Regions from separate parts of the Bradyrhizobium sp. SZCCHNR1002 genome, predicted to be linked through region 2. Evidence: predicted binding sites of a transcription regulator. Region 2 holds the regulator's gene; each other region holds the start of a gene.

Region 1 (3,112 bases), 860 kb from region 2:
AGGCGAAATCCAACCAGTGCGCCCTCTTCTGACGCGGCGGGCGTCCGGCGAGAAAAGCCGACAGATCCGCATCGGACGGCAAAGGCCCCCACACGAAACGATGCAGAATCGGCACCACCAGATCGGCAAAGCCGCCTCTTCGTAGCGCACCGGCGCCGGGGTCGTCGGCCGTGAGAATGAGGCTTGTCATCCGCTTGGCTCCGTCATGGCACGACCGGCGCACGGCGCCGCCCGCAATCGATTTCGGCGAAAACCGCCGCCAGAAGGCCCTGCGCCCCTCATCGACTGCGCAGATCCGGCGATCCGGAAACACGGATTCTCCTGTTTGCCCCCGGAGACAAGTCATCCCTCAAGGGACGCGCGCTGCGTCAAGGATTGCACCCGCAGGAACCAGGCCAATCCACCGGAGCGCGACGTATGGGCAAACGACGGGCGCCGGAACGTCGTCAAACCGACGTCCCCGGCGCCCGCGATGCTCGCTCTACTCCTCCGCCGGCTCCTCGCCGTCGCCGTCGGCATCGCGCTCGGCGTTGCCGGCCAGGATCTGCTCGGCGATCAGACCGGAGTTCTGGCGGATCGCAGCCTCGATCTTCGCGGTCATGTCGGGGTTGGCCTTGAGGAAGGTCTTCGAGTTCTCGCGCCCCTGCCCGAGCCGCTGGCTGTCATAGGAGAACCAGGCGCCGGATTTCTCGACGATGCCCGCCTTGACGCCGAGATCCAGGATCTCGCCCATCTTGGACACGCCCTCGCCATACATGATGTCGAACTCGACCTGCTTGAACGGCGGCGCCAGCTTGTTCTTCACCACCTTCACGCGGGTGGAGTTGCCGATCACTTCGTCGCGCTCCTTGATCGCGCCGATGCGGCGGATATCGAGGCGTACCGAAGCATAGAATTTCAGCGCGTTGCCGCCGGTGGTGGTCTCCGGCGAGCCATACATCACACCGATCTTCATGCGGATCTGGTTGATGAAGATCACCATGGTGTTGGACTTGTTGATCGACGCCGTCAGCTTGCGCAACGCCTGGCTCATCAGGCGGGCCTGCAGGCCCGGCAGCGACTCGCCCATCTCGCCCTCGAGCTCGGCCTTGGGCACCAGCGCCGCCACGGAGTCGACGACCAGAACATCGACCGCGCCGGAACGCACCAGGGTGTCGCAGATCTCCAGCGCCTGCTCTCCCGTGTCCGGCTGCGAGATCAGGAGCTCGTCGATGTTGACGCCCAGCTTGCGCGCATAGACCGGATCGAGCGCATGCTCTGCGTCGATGAACGCGCAGATGCCGCCCTTCTTCTGCGCTTCCGCAACGGTATGCAGCGCCAGCGTGGTCTTGCCCGAGGATTCCGGCCCGTAGATCTCGACGATACGCCCCTTGGGCAGGCCGCCGATGCCGAGCGCGATGTCGAGCCCGAGCGAGCCGGTCGACACCGTCTCGACGTCCATCGAGCGGTCGTTCTTGCCCAGCTTCATCACCGAGCCCTTGCCGAACTGACGCTCGATCTGGGACAGCGCTGCGGAGAGCGCCTTACTCTTATCCATGGAGGAACCTTCGACGATACGCAGGGCGGTGGCGGACATTGGCGCTCCTTATGGCGGGGATTCGCGGGATGGACAAACGGTTAACGAGGTCGGCCAGCAATCTTGAGGTGAATGTACTCCATCTGTTCTTTGTTCGCAATATGTTCTTGCGCGTTTTCCCGATCGTTCGCAGAGGCCACAAGTGGCTCGGTCGCATGGACGGCCGATCACACAGCCGGAGCGGCGACTGCGCAGGATCCGGGGTGCGCGATCGAGCCAAGTCGCGACAGGCTGGCCGAACCGCGACCCGCGACACCGGTTGCGACCCGGCCATCCCCACGATCGAGCCTCGCTTCCCTCGACTGCGACGAACCGAAATTCAACCAAGAATTGTATTTGCCATCAAGCTTTGCCATGCGGCTCGTGGTTTGCTTCCTCTCGAACTCGCAGCAACTCGCATCGCCCGGGCACCGCATGTCGAACAGCAATTCCGCGCCCACCGTGACGCTGTGGCGGCCGGTCGGCCCGAAGGAACTCGCGCTGATCGAAGCGTCGGGCATGCGCGCATTTCCGCCGCGCCTTCCCGAGCAGCCCATCTTCTATCCCGTGCTGACCGAGGACTACGCGGTGAAGATCGCGCGCGACTGGAACGTGCCGGCCAGCAGCAGTGGTCATGTGCTGCGCTTCGAGGTGCGGCGAGATTTTCTCGATCGCTACGACGTGCACGAGGCCGGCGGGCGCGACCACCTGGAGTACTGGATTCCGAGCGAGCATCTCGCGGACTTCAATGCCGCCATCGTCGGCCCGATCACGCTCGTCAAAACTTTTCCTTGAAGCAGACGACAAACAAACAGACTTCTGCACGCGTGCGTAGACCGCACGCTCCGTGGTTCTCCTGACGAGAACGAAGTTCCCGCAACCCTTCTACTTTTGTTCGGCTCATCACATGAGCACGCGCACTGATTTCGTGCAGCGACCTGCTCTCGCCGATCCCTAGATCTCGCGCGACCTCTCTCGGTCGCAGCGAGTTCCACAGCAGGATCGTGGCCGCGACTGGCCTCGCGCGCACCACGAAGACGATGATTGATTACGGGCTTGCCGACCTCGGCAAGGAGAACACGATCCTGCATTCTTTATCTGTTGACCATCATACCGCGGGGCCTTGAGTTGCCGGTGCATGCGGTCATGACAGGCAACAGGAACCTCCATCGGCGAGCAGCTCGTCCAGGATGAAATGGCGCTGCTGTTCCCCGCATGCGTGACACAATCAGAAGGCGACAAGTCCTGCCACCTGGACGGGACGTGATGGAGATCACGCGATATGCGGCCGGGTCACCGTCAAACCACGGCCATTGTCATAAACTTTTGGTTGTGGTAACAAATTCAGGTCATCGGGCGTCGCAACGAATTGATCAGCCCCGAATTTGTTTGTTCGTTTTCGATGACGGTTGGCGAATGTCACCGGCTGATACTGGCGCGTGATGTGCCGTCACCCTCGAATGCCATCTGCCAGCAATGGCTGCAGGCTCTGTCACCCGTAGGCGCACGGCCCTGAAACCATCCGCGCCGAAAGAAGGCCCCGGACCGCGTCCGGGG
Region 2 (3,112 bases):
TGGCGGCGCTACCGGGCGCGGTCGGACGGATTCCGGCGTTCGGCATCGGCCCGCTGATCCTGGCCAGTCTCGGACTCATCCTGATCGGGCTGTTGCGGACGCCGCTGCGCTGGTCGGGCGCCGTCGTGCTCGCGGCGGCCACCCTGTGGGCCGCCACGACGCCGTTGCCCGACATTCTCATTGCCGGAGACGGACGCGCGGTGGCGGTGCGTGGCCGCGACGGGCGCCTGCATGTAATGCGCACCGGCAAGGACGTGTTCGTCACCAAGGAGTGGCTCGCCGCCGATGCCGATGCGCGCCTGCCCGCCGATGCTGCACTCGGTGACGGTGTGTCCTGCGACGAGGCGGGCTGTGTCGTGGCGATGGCCGATGGCCGTTTCGTCGCCATGACCTTGCGCGCCGACGCCATCGCCGATGATTGCGTCCGTGCCGCGCTGATCGTGACCGCGCGCGCCGCGCCGTCGTCGTGTGCGGCCGCCGTGATCGACCGCCCGCGTCTGCAGCAGCAGGGCGCCTTGATGCTGGTGCAGCGGGGCGCCGGCTTCGCGGTCACGCCGGTGCGCGCTGGTGGCACGGATCGCCCGTGGTGGCCGGCTTCGGCCGATGCCGGCGAATTCGACATGACCCTGACACCGCGCGCGCCTGCGTCGCGTGGCCAGGATGCGACTCCGCCGGAGACGGAGCAGGTGATCGAGGATTAGTTCGTCCGGCTTCCGCGCTGATGCTCGCGCCCTCGGCTTCGGCAGGTGCCGGCCGAGGGCTGCGGGCGAGCGATCCGAGACGACGAAATCGACTGACGCGTGTCAGGTGATGCTGATCCGGCGAATCCGCGTCGTCTGCGATGCCGGCGCCTCCTCCGCGCTATCCGGACGGTGCTCGCCCGGCTGCCTGGTGACGGGCAGCTGCAGCACGGTGACGCGCTGGCCTTCGCAGAGCTGCGTGACGAGCACGTGCCGGCCGTCGGCAAACTCGATGGCGTCGTGATGGCGATCGGGGATGTGCTTTTCGATCGTGTTGAACTTGGCGACGCGCTCGCGGATCGTCCGGGTCCAGAGCCAGCGGCTGTCGTAGCGGACGTCCTCGGCGAAGGCGAGCTCGGTGCCAGGCAGCATGCACACCGCAACGTTGGGCTCGGTCTCCACCGCGAAGCCGCGGGTCGCGGTGCCGCGGAAGGTCGTCGATATCAGCGTCTCGCCGACCTTGGCAGGACGGGAGGCAACGGCATGGAGGCTGTAGTCACACATCGGATCGCTCCTCGCTGAGAGATAGCCGACCCACGCTTCCCCCCGGACAGGCGCAGGCCTCTATCAGAGTGGACATCGAGGCGATGTTAGCGCGCGCTTCACGGCAATTCTGCGCTGATCTGCATGGCGTGTGGCCGCTGATGATCACAAGCGTTTGAGCGTGCCGCGCTGCACATCATGAGGTGCATTCGCGTGTGACTCGTTTTTGAGCTGCGGCGACGCTCCAAGCATCGCGCCGCCGCTCAACTGTGCATGTCGTCCGATACCAGCGCGTCGGTGCTCAGTACTTGCGATAGAGCCCGACCAGCTTGCCCTGGATCTTCACCCGGTTGGGCGGCAGGATGCGCACCTCATAGGCGGTATTGGCGGGCTCCAGCGCGATCGAGGCGCCGCGGCGACGGAAACGCTTCAACGTCGCTTCCTCATCGTCGATCAGCGCCACCACGATGTCCCCGGTGTCGGCGGTCTCGTTGCGCTGGATCAGCGCCATGTCGCCGTCGAGAATGCCGGCATCGACCATCGAGTCGCCGCGCACCTCGAGCGCGTAGTGATCGCCATTGCCGAGCATGTCGGCCGGCACGCTGATCGTGTGGCTGCGGGTCTGCAGCGCCTCGATCGGCGTACCCGCGGCGATGCGGCCCATGACAGGCACCGCGACCGGGCGCTCGCCATCATCGAGCGCGGGCGTCGAGGTCCGCACCTTGCCGAGATTGCCTTCGATCACCGACGGCGTGAAACCGCGGCGATTGTTGCCGGCCTGCGACAGCTCGGGCAGCTTGATCACCTCGATGGCGCGGGCACGGTTGGGCAGCCGGCGGATGAAGCCGCGCTCCTCCAGCGCCGTGATCAGGCGGTGGATGCCGGACTTCGAGCGCAGGTCGAGGGCATCCTTCATCTCGTCGAATGACGGCGGCACGCCGGCTTCCTTGAGCCGTTCATTGATGAACCGCAGAAGTTCGTACTGTTTGCGCGTCAGCATCTCGACCTGGTCCCCAGTTTGTGTCGTCCGAGTCCGCGCCCTGCGTCCAAGGGCGAATGGGAGTTGGACGTTCGTATTCGCGTCGCCCGCAACATACTAAAAACAAATCATGAACGGACACTATATGTTCGATGTGTGTTCCGCAATCCTAAAAATATGATGAACGATCCGGGCTTTGCCGGGGAAAACCGCTCAGTTCGGCAGGCGCAGGATCTCGCAGGGGCTGCCGGCCGGCGCCTTCGGCGCATAGGCCGGACGGATCACGAGCGCCTGGGAGAGCGCGAGATGGCCGAGCAGCGACGAATCCTGCTGCGTCACCGGTGTCGCGACCAGCGTGCCGTCGGCGCGTTCCTCCAGCCGGGCGCGCAGATAGTCCTCGCGCGAATCGTTGGCGGCGAGCTCGCGGCCGAGCAGGGCGGTCTCGCGCGGCATCAGCGCTTCGTCGCGGCCGAGCAGGCGTCGAATCAAGGGGACCAGGAACAGGATGGCGCAGACATAGGACGACACCGGATTGCCCGGCAGCCCGATCACCCTCATGCCGCCGAGCCGGCCATGCATCATCGGCTTGCCCGGTCGCATTGCGATCTTCCAGAACGCCATCTCGACGCCCTCGGCCTCGAGCGCCTGCTTGACCAGGTCGTGATCACCGACCGAGGCGCCTCCGGTGGTGACCAGGATGTCGGCCTCGGCCTCGCGCGCCCGGCGGATGCCGGCAACCGTGGCGTCGAGCGTATCGGCGGCAATGCCGAGATCGACCGGCTCGGCGCCTTCGCTGCGCACCAGCGCGCGCAGAGCATAGCCGTTGGAATAGACGATCTGGCCCGGACCCGGCGTCGCGCCGGGCATCACCAGCTCGTCGCCGGTGGCGAGCAGCGCTACCCTCGGGCGC
Region 3 (3,112 bases), on a different contig from region 2:
GGTCGCCCAGCTGAGCCGCGCCGCCTTGCAGGCGAGCAGCAGGTCCGTGAGGCGATCCTCCTGCAACAGCGATTCGATCGTCTCGATCGAGACTACGCAGAGCAGCGCCAGCGCCGCGATCACCGCGGGGAAATCGCCGGTCACGCAGAAGCGGTTGACGGCGGAGTCGCCGAGCTTGCCGCTGCGGTTGAGCGTGGCGACCTCGGCCTTGACCTGCTCGTAATCCCAGATCGCGCGCATCGCCGCGCCGGCCGAGCGTGTCGGAGCAGCCTGCAGCGTGGCGCGGGTGGCGGGCGGCGCCGCCTTGATGAAGCGGGTGCGGGCGCCCTCGCTCGCGGCGGCGACGAAGGCGCGCGACAGCTTGGCCGGCAGATCGTTGCGCAGCGCCAGCTTCTCGGCGAGATCCTCGTCGCGCTCGGCGATCTTGAACAGGCTGCGATAGCCGTCCTCGGACAGTTTCGCGGTCAGGTTCTGCGCCAGCGCCATGCGCACCGGCGGAAAGCCGCGCGCGATCAGCTGTGTCGTGAGGCTGTCGCCGATGCCCCGGCGGGCGGCGATCGCAACCAGATGCGCCGGGCTCGAGCTCCTGATGAACTCGGCAAGGTCGCGCTCGGTCAGGACCTGTGCCTTCGCCAGCATCGGCCCGGCGACACGCAGCTCCGGATGAACCGCCAGCAGCCGCGCGGTGCCGTAAGGCGCGCGCTCGACGCCGGCGAGCGCCATGCTCAGCTCGGCCAGCACGTCGGTCGCCACCTGGGGCATCAGGCGGGCGAACATCTGGTCGTAGAGATCGAGCTGCTCGGCGGGCGCCGGCCGCGGCCCGGCCAGGAACAGGCTCGTCGTGCGTCGCAGAATGTCGGTGGCGAGCTCGGACACCGTCCGCGCCTCGACGGCGGGCGACTTGGCGGCGGGCGACTTGGCGGCCGGAGCGGCCGAAGGCGCTGGGGGCATCACACATCTCTTCTTGTCGGCACCCGTCGCTGTGATCGGGCGCAGGTCGATCAGCAATTTGCGAAAGAATGCGAAGGCCGGACTAAAGGGGCGTTAAGCTCAGTGCGGTCGCAGGAGGCTGCACAGGGCCGTCGTTAATGGATTGCCTCGCCAAGCGGCCCCTATGTTCCCGTATTGTTCTTGCGGATATCGCCCGCTTCCGCTAGCCTCTCGGGCGGGAGGGGCATCATGGTCCAGCGCGTTTCCACCGTTGCCTTCGAGGGGATCGAGGCCCGCGCGGTCGACGTGCAGGTCCAGGTTGCACCCGGCCTGCCGGCATTCGCGATCGTCGGGCTGCCGGACAAGGCGGTGTCGGAGGCGCGCGAGCGGGTGCGCTCGGCGCTGATCGCCTCGGGGCTGGCGCTGCCGGCGCGGCGGATCACCGTCAATCTGGCGCCTGCCGACGTGCCCAAGGAAGGCAGCCATTACGATCTGCCGATCGCGCTCGGGCTGATGGCCGCGATCGGGGCGATTCCGCCGGATGCGCTCAGCGGCTTCACGGTGCTCGGCGAGCTCGGGCTCGACGGCTCGATCGCGCCGGTGGCGGGCGTGCTGCCGGCGGCGATCGGCGCCAATGCGCGCGAGGAAGGATTGATCTGCCCGGCGGCCTGCGGCGCCGAGGCGGCATGGGCGAGCCCGGACCTGCAGATCATCGCGGCGACGTCGCTGATCCAGATCGCCAATCATTTCAAGGGCACGCAGGTGCTGTCGCGGCCGCAGCCGAAAATCCAGGAGGCACCCGCCAGCCTGCTCGACCTGCGCGACATCAAGGGCCAGGAGAGCGGCAAGCGCGCGCTCGAGATCGCCGCCGCCGGCGGGCATCATCTGCTGATGATCGGCTCGCCCGGCGCCGGCAAGTCGATGCTGGCGGCGCGGCTGCCGTCGATCCTGCCGCCGCTGTCGCCGGCCGAGCTGCTGGAAGTCTCGATGATCGCCTCGGTCGCCGGCGAGATCGAGGGCGGCGCGCTGACCAACCGGCGGCCGTTCCGCAGCCCGCATCATTCCGCGAGCATGGCGGCGCTGACCGGCGGCGGCCTGCGCGCGCGGCCCGGCGAGATCTCGCTGGCGCATCAGGGCGTGCTGTTTCTCGACGAGCTGCCGGAGTTCGATCCGCGCGTGCTGGATTCGCTGCGCCAGCCGCTGGAGAATGGCGAGGTCTCGATCTCGCGCGCCAACCACCGCGTCACCTACCCTGCCCGCTTCATGCTGGTCGCCGCGATGAATCCGTGCCGCTGCGGCAAGGCGTTCGAGCCCGGCTATGCCTGCAAGCGCGGCCGCATCGACCGCTGCACGTCGGACTATCAGATGCGCATCTCCGGCCCGCTGATGGACCGCATCGATCTGCGCATCGAGGTGCCGGCCGTCACGGCCGCGGACCTGATCCTGCCGCCGTCGAAGGAAGGCTCCGCCGAGGTCGCCGCCCGCGTCGCCGCCGCGCGCGACCTGCAGCGCGCCCGCTATGTCAAAGCGGGCCTGCCGCAGATCAGGACCAACGCCGAGGCGCCCGCCGCCGTGCTCGACGAGATCGCCAAGCTCGATGCGCCGGGCCAGAAGCTGCTGCGCGAGGCCGCCGAGACGATGCGCCTGTCGGCGCGCGGATATCACCGCGTGCTGCGCGTCGCCCGCACCCTGGCCGATCTGGACCATGTCGAGACCATCGGCCGGCTGCATCTGGCGGAGGCGCTGTCGTATCGCGCGCTGGCGGAAGACAATCGCCATGCGGCGTGAACGCCTCGTCTTTTTCAACACTCTGGTAACGACTTCTCTTTACGCTCCGACAACCATAAGGCCCGCGTTTCGTCATCAGGCCTTCCGCGTCGGTGCGTGTCATGTTGCGTTTCAAGGTCCTCGTGTCGGCCGTGCCGCTGATCGCGGCAGCGGTTGTTGCCAAGCTCGAATTGGCGCCCTCCCCGCAGCCCTGCATTGCCGTCGGTGCCGACACCGTCTCGCTCGGCTCCGCGCCCTATCCCGCCGATCTCCATGTCGACTTCACCGACGATCCCGCGCTGGCCACCGTCCGCGTGGCGCTGGCGGAGCGTCCGGAGACGGCGGATTTCGTCGTGGTCGACGATGCTCCCGCGAGGGAGGATCGGGGCTGCCGCATCAGCGCCGCAACGCAGCT
Region 4 (3,112 bases), on a different contig from region 2:
GCCTTCGACAGTTCGAACAGCGGCCCGAGCAGCTTTTCGATATGGGTCTTGAGCCACAGATCGAGCCGGGCCTGCACCTTGTCGCGGGCAGCCCCGGTGAGCCGCTCGTCGGCAATGATGCGCAGGCGCGGATGCAGGGCGTCGTCGGCCGCGACGAGCTTGGCGACGGCGTCGCCGGTCCAGCGGATGGTGCCGTCGGCAGTCAGCACGATGTGCTCGTCCGGCGCATTGGACAGCTTCTCGGCACGGGCCTCGATCTCGCCGGCCAGCGCCTTCTGGGCAGCAGCCTGCAAGGCCTTGGCCTCGGAGCCGGCCTCGGCGGCGTCGGGCGCGAAGGTGAATCCATCGAGGCGGCCGATCGCGTGCCCTTCAACGATCACTTCGCCGGTCTTGCCGATTTCCGTATTCAAAACACTGTTCTCCCGCAGGCGCCGCATCAATACACTGGTACGACGATCAACGAAACGCTCCGTGAGCCGTTCATGAAGGGCGTCTGACAATTTATTTTCGAGTTCGCGGGTAATCCCCTGCCAATAATCCGGGTCACGCAGCCAATCCGGCCGGTTGGCCACGAAGGTCCAGGTGCGAATTTGTGCAATCCGCCCCGACAGCGTGTCGATATCGCCGTCGACGCGGTCGGCCTGATCGACCTGGGCCGCGTACCAGGCGTCCGGAATACGCCCCTTCTGCATCAGGAAGCCGAACACGGTGGTCACCAGCTCCGAATGCGCGGCCGGCGACAGCCTGCGATAGTCCGGGATCTGGCAGGTTTCCCATAGACGCTCGACCGCCGCGGCGCCATGCGCCATGTCGCGCACCTCGGCGTCGCGCGCGGCGTGATCGAGGACGCGCAGATCCTCGGCGATCGGCGCGCGCGTCAGCGCCTCATGCCCGGGCGCGACCGCCAGCGACACCTGCAACGCGCTGAGGGACGCGAAATCCAGCTTCGAGTTGCGCCATTGCAGCATCTTCACGGTATCGAAGGCGTGGTTCTGCAGCGCATTGACCAGCTCGGGCTCGAATGGGCCACAACGCCCGGTAGTGCCGAAGGTGCCGTTGCGCGTTGCGCGCCCGGCCCGGCCTGCAATCTGGGCAAACTCGGACGGCGTCAGGCGGCGGAACTGATAGCCGTCATACTTGCGATCGGAAGCGAAAGCGACGTGATCGACGTCGAGATTGAGGCCCATGCCGATCGCGTCGGTGGCGACGAGATAGTCGACGTCACCGTTCTGGAACATCGCGACCTGCGCATTGCGCGTGCGTGGCGACAGCGATCCGAGCACGACCGCCGCGCCGCCATGCTGCCTGCGGATCAACTCAGCAATCGCATAGACCTCGTCGGCCGAGAAGGCGACGATCGCGGTCCGGCGCGGTTGTCGGGTGATCTTCCGATCGCCGGCGAATTCGAGTTGCGACAGCCGGGGTCGCGTTACCATCGAGGCTCCCGGCAACAGCCGCTCGATGATCGGGCGCATCGTCGCCGCTCCCAGCAGCAGCGTCTCGTCGCGGCCACGGCGGTTCAGGATGCGGTCGGTGAAGACGTGGCCGCGCTCGAGATCGGATGCGATCTGGATTTCGTCGACGGCAAGGAAGGACACGTCGAGGTCCCGCGGCATCGCCTCGACGGTCGAGACCCAGTAGCGCGGATTTTTCGGCTTGATCTTTTCCTCGCCGGTGATCAGCGCGACGGCCTCGCTGCCGACGCGATCGGCGATCTTGTTGTAGACCTCGCGCGCGAGCAGCCGCAGCGGCAGGCCGATGATGCCGGACGAATGCGCCAGCATGCGCTCGATCGCGAGATGGGTCTTGCCGGTGTTGGTGGGACCGAGCACGGCAGTGACGCCGCTTCCAGGGGCACGGTCGGACATGCGCTCGAAGGGCGAGGCAGCCGAAGAAGACGAAAAAGCCATTCGTTAAATGTGGGTCTCGAAGCCGGCGTTGGAAGCGCGCGGTTCACGCGCGATGAAGGCAAATTTTGGCGGTGTCTGGAGAGGCTGCGATGCTGACCCCTGTCTCACATTGTGACGCATATAGTGCCGCAGCTTAAGCTTCGGAACGCCTTGAGAACGAATCACGAAGGAATCGCTGACTCCATCGTCTTTCCGGCTTCGTTCACCGCAACATCTCGCGCTCTGCGATCAAGTCGGCACTAGATCAAGTTTTCGCGGGCTCGACAAGCAACGCTTTCGCGAGGGAACTGGGGCCGATTGTCGTGAGTCCCGAGTCGAATCAGAATCGGCGAAGAGTCAAACGGATTCACGGGCGCAAGCCGTGAACGCCGACCTGTCACGGCCGTGCCGGCATGCGCCGCGCTGGCCCGTCACGTGAAGAAGGATCGCAGCCGGCGCTGCGCGACTATTGCGTCTTGGCGACGTGCGGCGCGGCCTGGGTGATGAAGGAGGTCGCCTCGAGCATCGCCGTGCCGAACGAGGTCGGGATCACCACCCGGAACGGCACCAGGATGCGCGTGCCCGCCAGCGGCACGAAGAAGATCTCCATGTTGCGAGCCTGCGCCAGGTATTTCACGACGGGCCGGTCCGGAATGTAGCCCGCGACCGGCGTGAAGTAGACGGCGCAGACCAGCGCCGGACCACGATAGCCCTTGTCGGCCTTGACGTTCTCCATGCGCTTGTAATCGAGCTTGAGCTCGTAGCGCATGCGTCCGTCGAACACCGGCGCAGCGCCGCGGCACGAGTCCGGGGACAGCAGTTCCCCATTGCCGGGCACGCGCACCAGCGACGCCGTCATCGGATCGAGTACGCCGCGCTTGTGCGCATCGGTCACAGGAATGCGATCGGGATCGACCGGCGGTGCCGGCTCGATGGCGAAATCCTTCACATTGCCGTTCTGCAGATTGATACGGATCTGCTCGGACTTCTTCCCGGCAGTGGTCGATGCCTGGTAACTCTGGCCGACCAGCGCGCCGTTGACGACGCGCCCCTGGACCGAGCCCGAGCCCGAGCCTTGCGAGAAGCTCTTGAGCAGCCCGGCGGTGCCGCCCTGTGCCGAGGCGCCGTACTGCTCGTCGCCGATCTCGATGGCCCACGTGCCCTTGCCGACGGGAATACCGGCCAGCGAGGCCGTGTATTGCGCATCCAGCCGGGATTGCGCC

What was found. The regulator LexA, encoded in region 2, represses DNA repair genes until DNA is damaged. The targets are predictions, from matches to a motif close to TGTTCNNNNTGTGTTCNG.
Region 1: recA (recombinase RecA) is a predicted target of LexA. The motif match lies at 1,668-1,685, and genes of this name have one in related genera.
Region 3: QX108_RS18215 (YifB family Mg chelatase-like AAA ATPase) is a predicted target of LexA. The motif match lies at 1,116-1,133, and genes of this name have one in related genera.
Region 4: QX108_RS29700 (helicase-related protein) is a predicted target of LexA. The motif match lies at 2,052-2,069, and genes of this name have one in related genera.

The regions. Positions count from the first base shown of each region.
Region 1 is NZ_JAUHIS010000001.1:1,987,086-1,990,197, forward strand. It holds gene QX108_RS08835 (DUF1835 domain-containing protein) at 1-313, opposite strand, end outside; gene recA (recombinase RecA) at 482-1,576, opposite strand; gene QX108_RS08845 (hypothetical protein) at 2,057-2,350, shown strand.
Region 2 is NZ_JAUHIS010000001.1:1,127,326-1,130,437, reverse strand. It holds gene QX108_RS05050 (ComEC/Rec2 family competence protein) at 1-701, shown strand, start outside; gene QX108_RS05045 (hypothetical protein) at 804-1,244, opposite strand; gene lexA (transcriptional repressor LexA) at 1,525-2,223, opposite strand; gene glp (gephyrin-like molybdotransferase Glp) at 2,416-3,112, opposite strand, start outside.
Region 3 is NZ_JAUHIS010000003.1:418,008-421,119, reverse strand. It holds gene QX108_RS18220 (DUF2336 domain-containing protein) at 1-951, opposite strand, end outside; gene QX108_RS18215 (YifB family Mg chelatase-like AAA ATPase) at 1,180-2,718, shown strand; gene QX108_RS18210 (hypothetical protein) at 2,820-3,112, shown strand, end outside.
Region 4 is NZ_JAUHIS010000008.1:85,809-88,920, reverse strand. It holds gene QX108_RS29700 (helicase-related protein) at 1-1,910, opposite strand, end outside; gene QX108_RS29695 (DUF3108 domain-containing protein) at 2,356-3,112, opposite strand, start outside.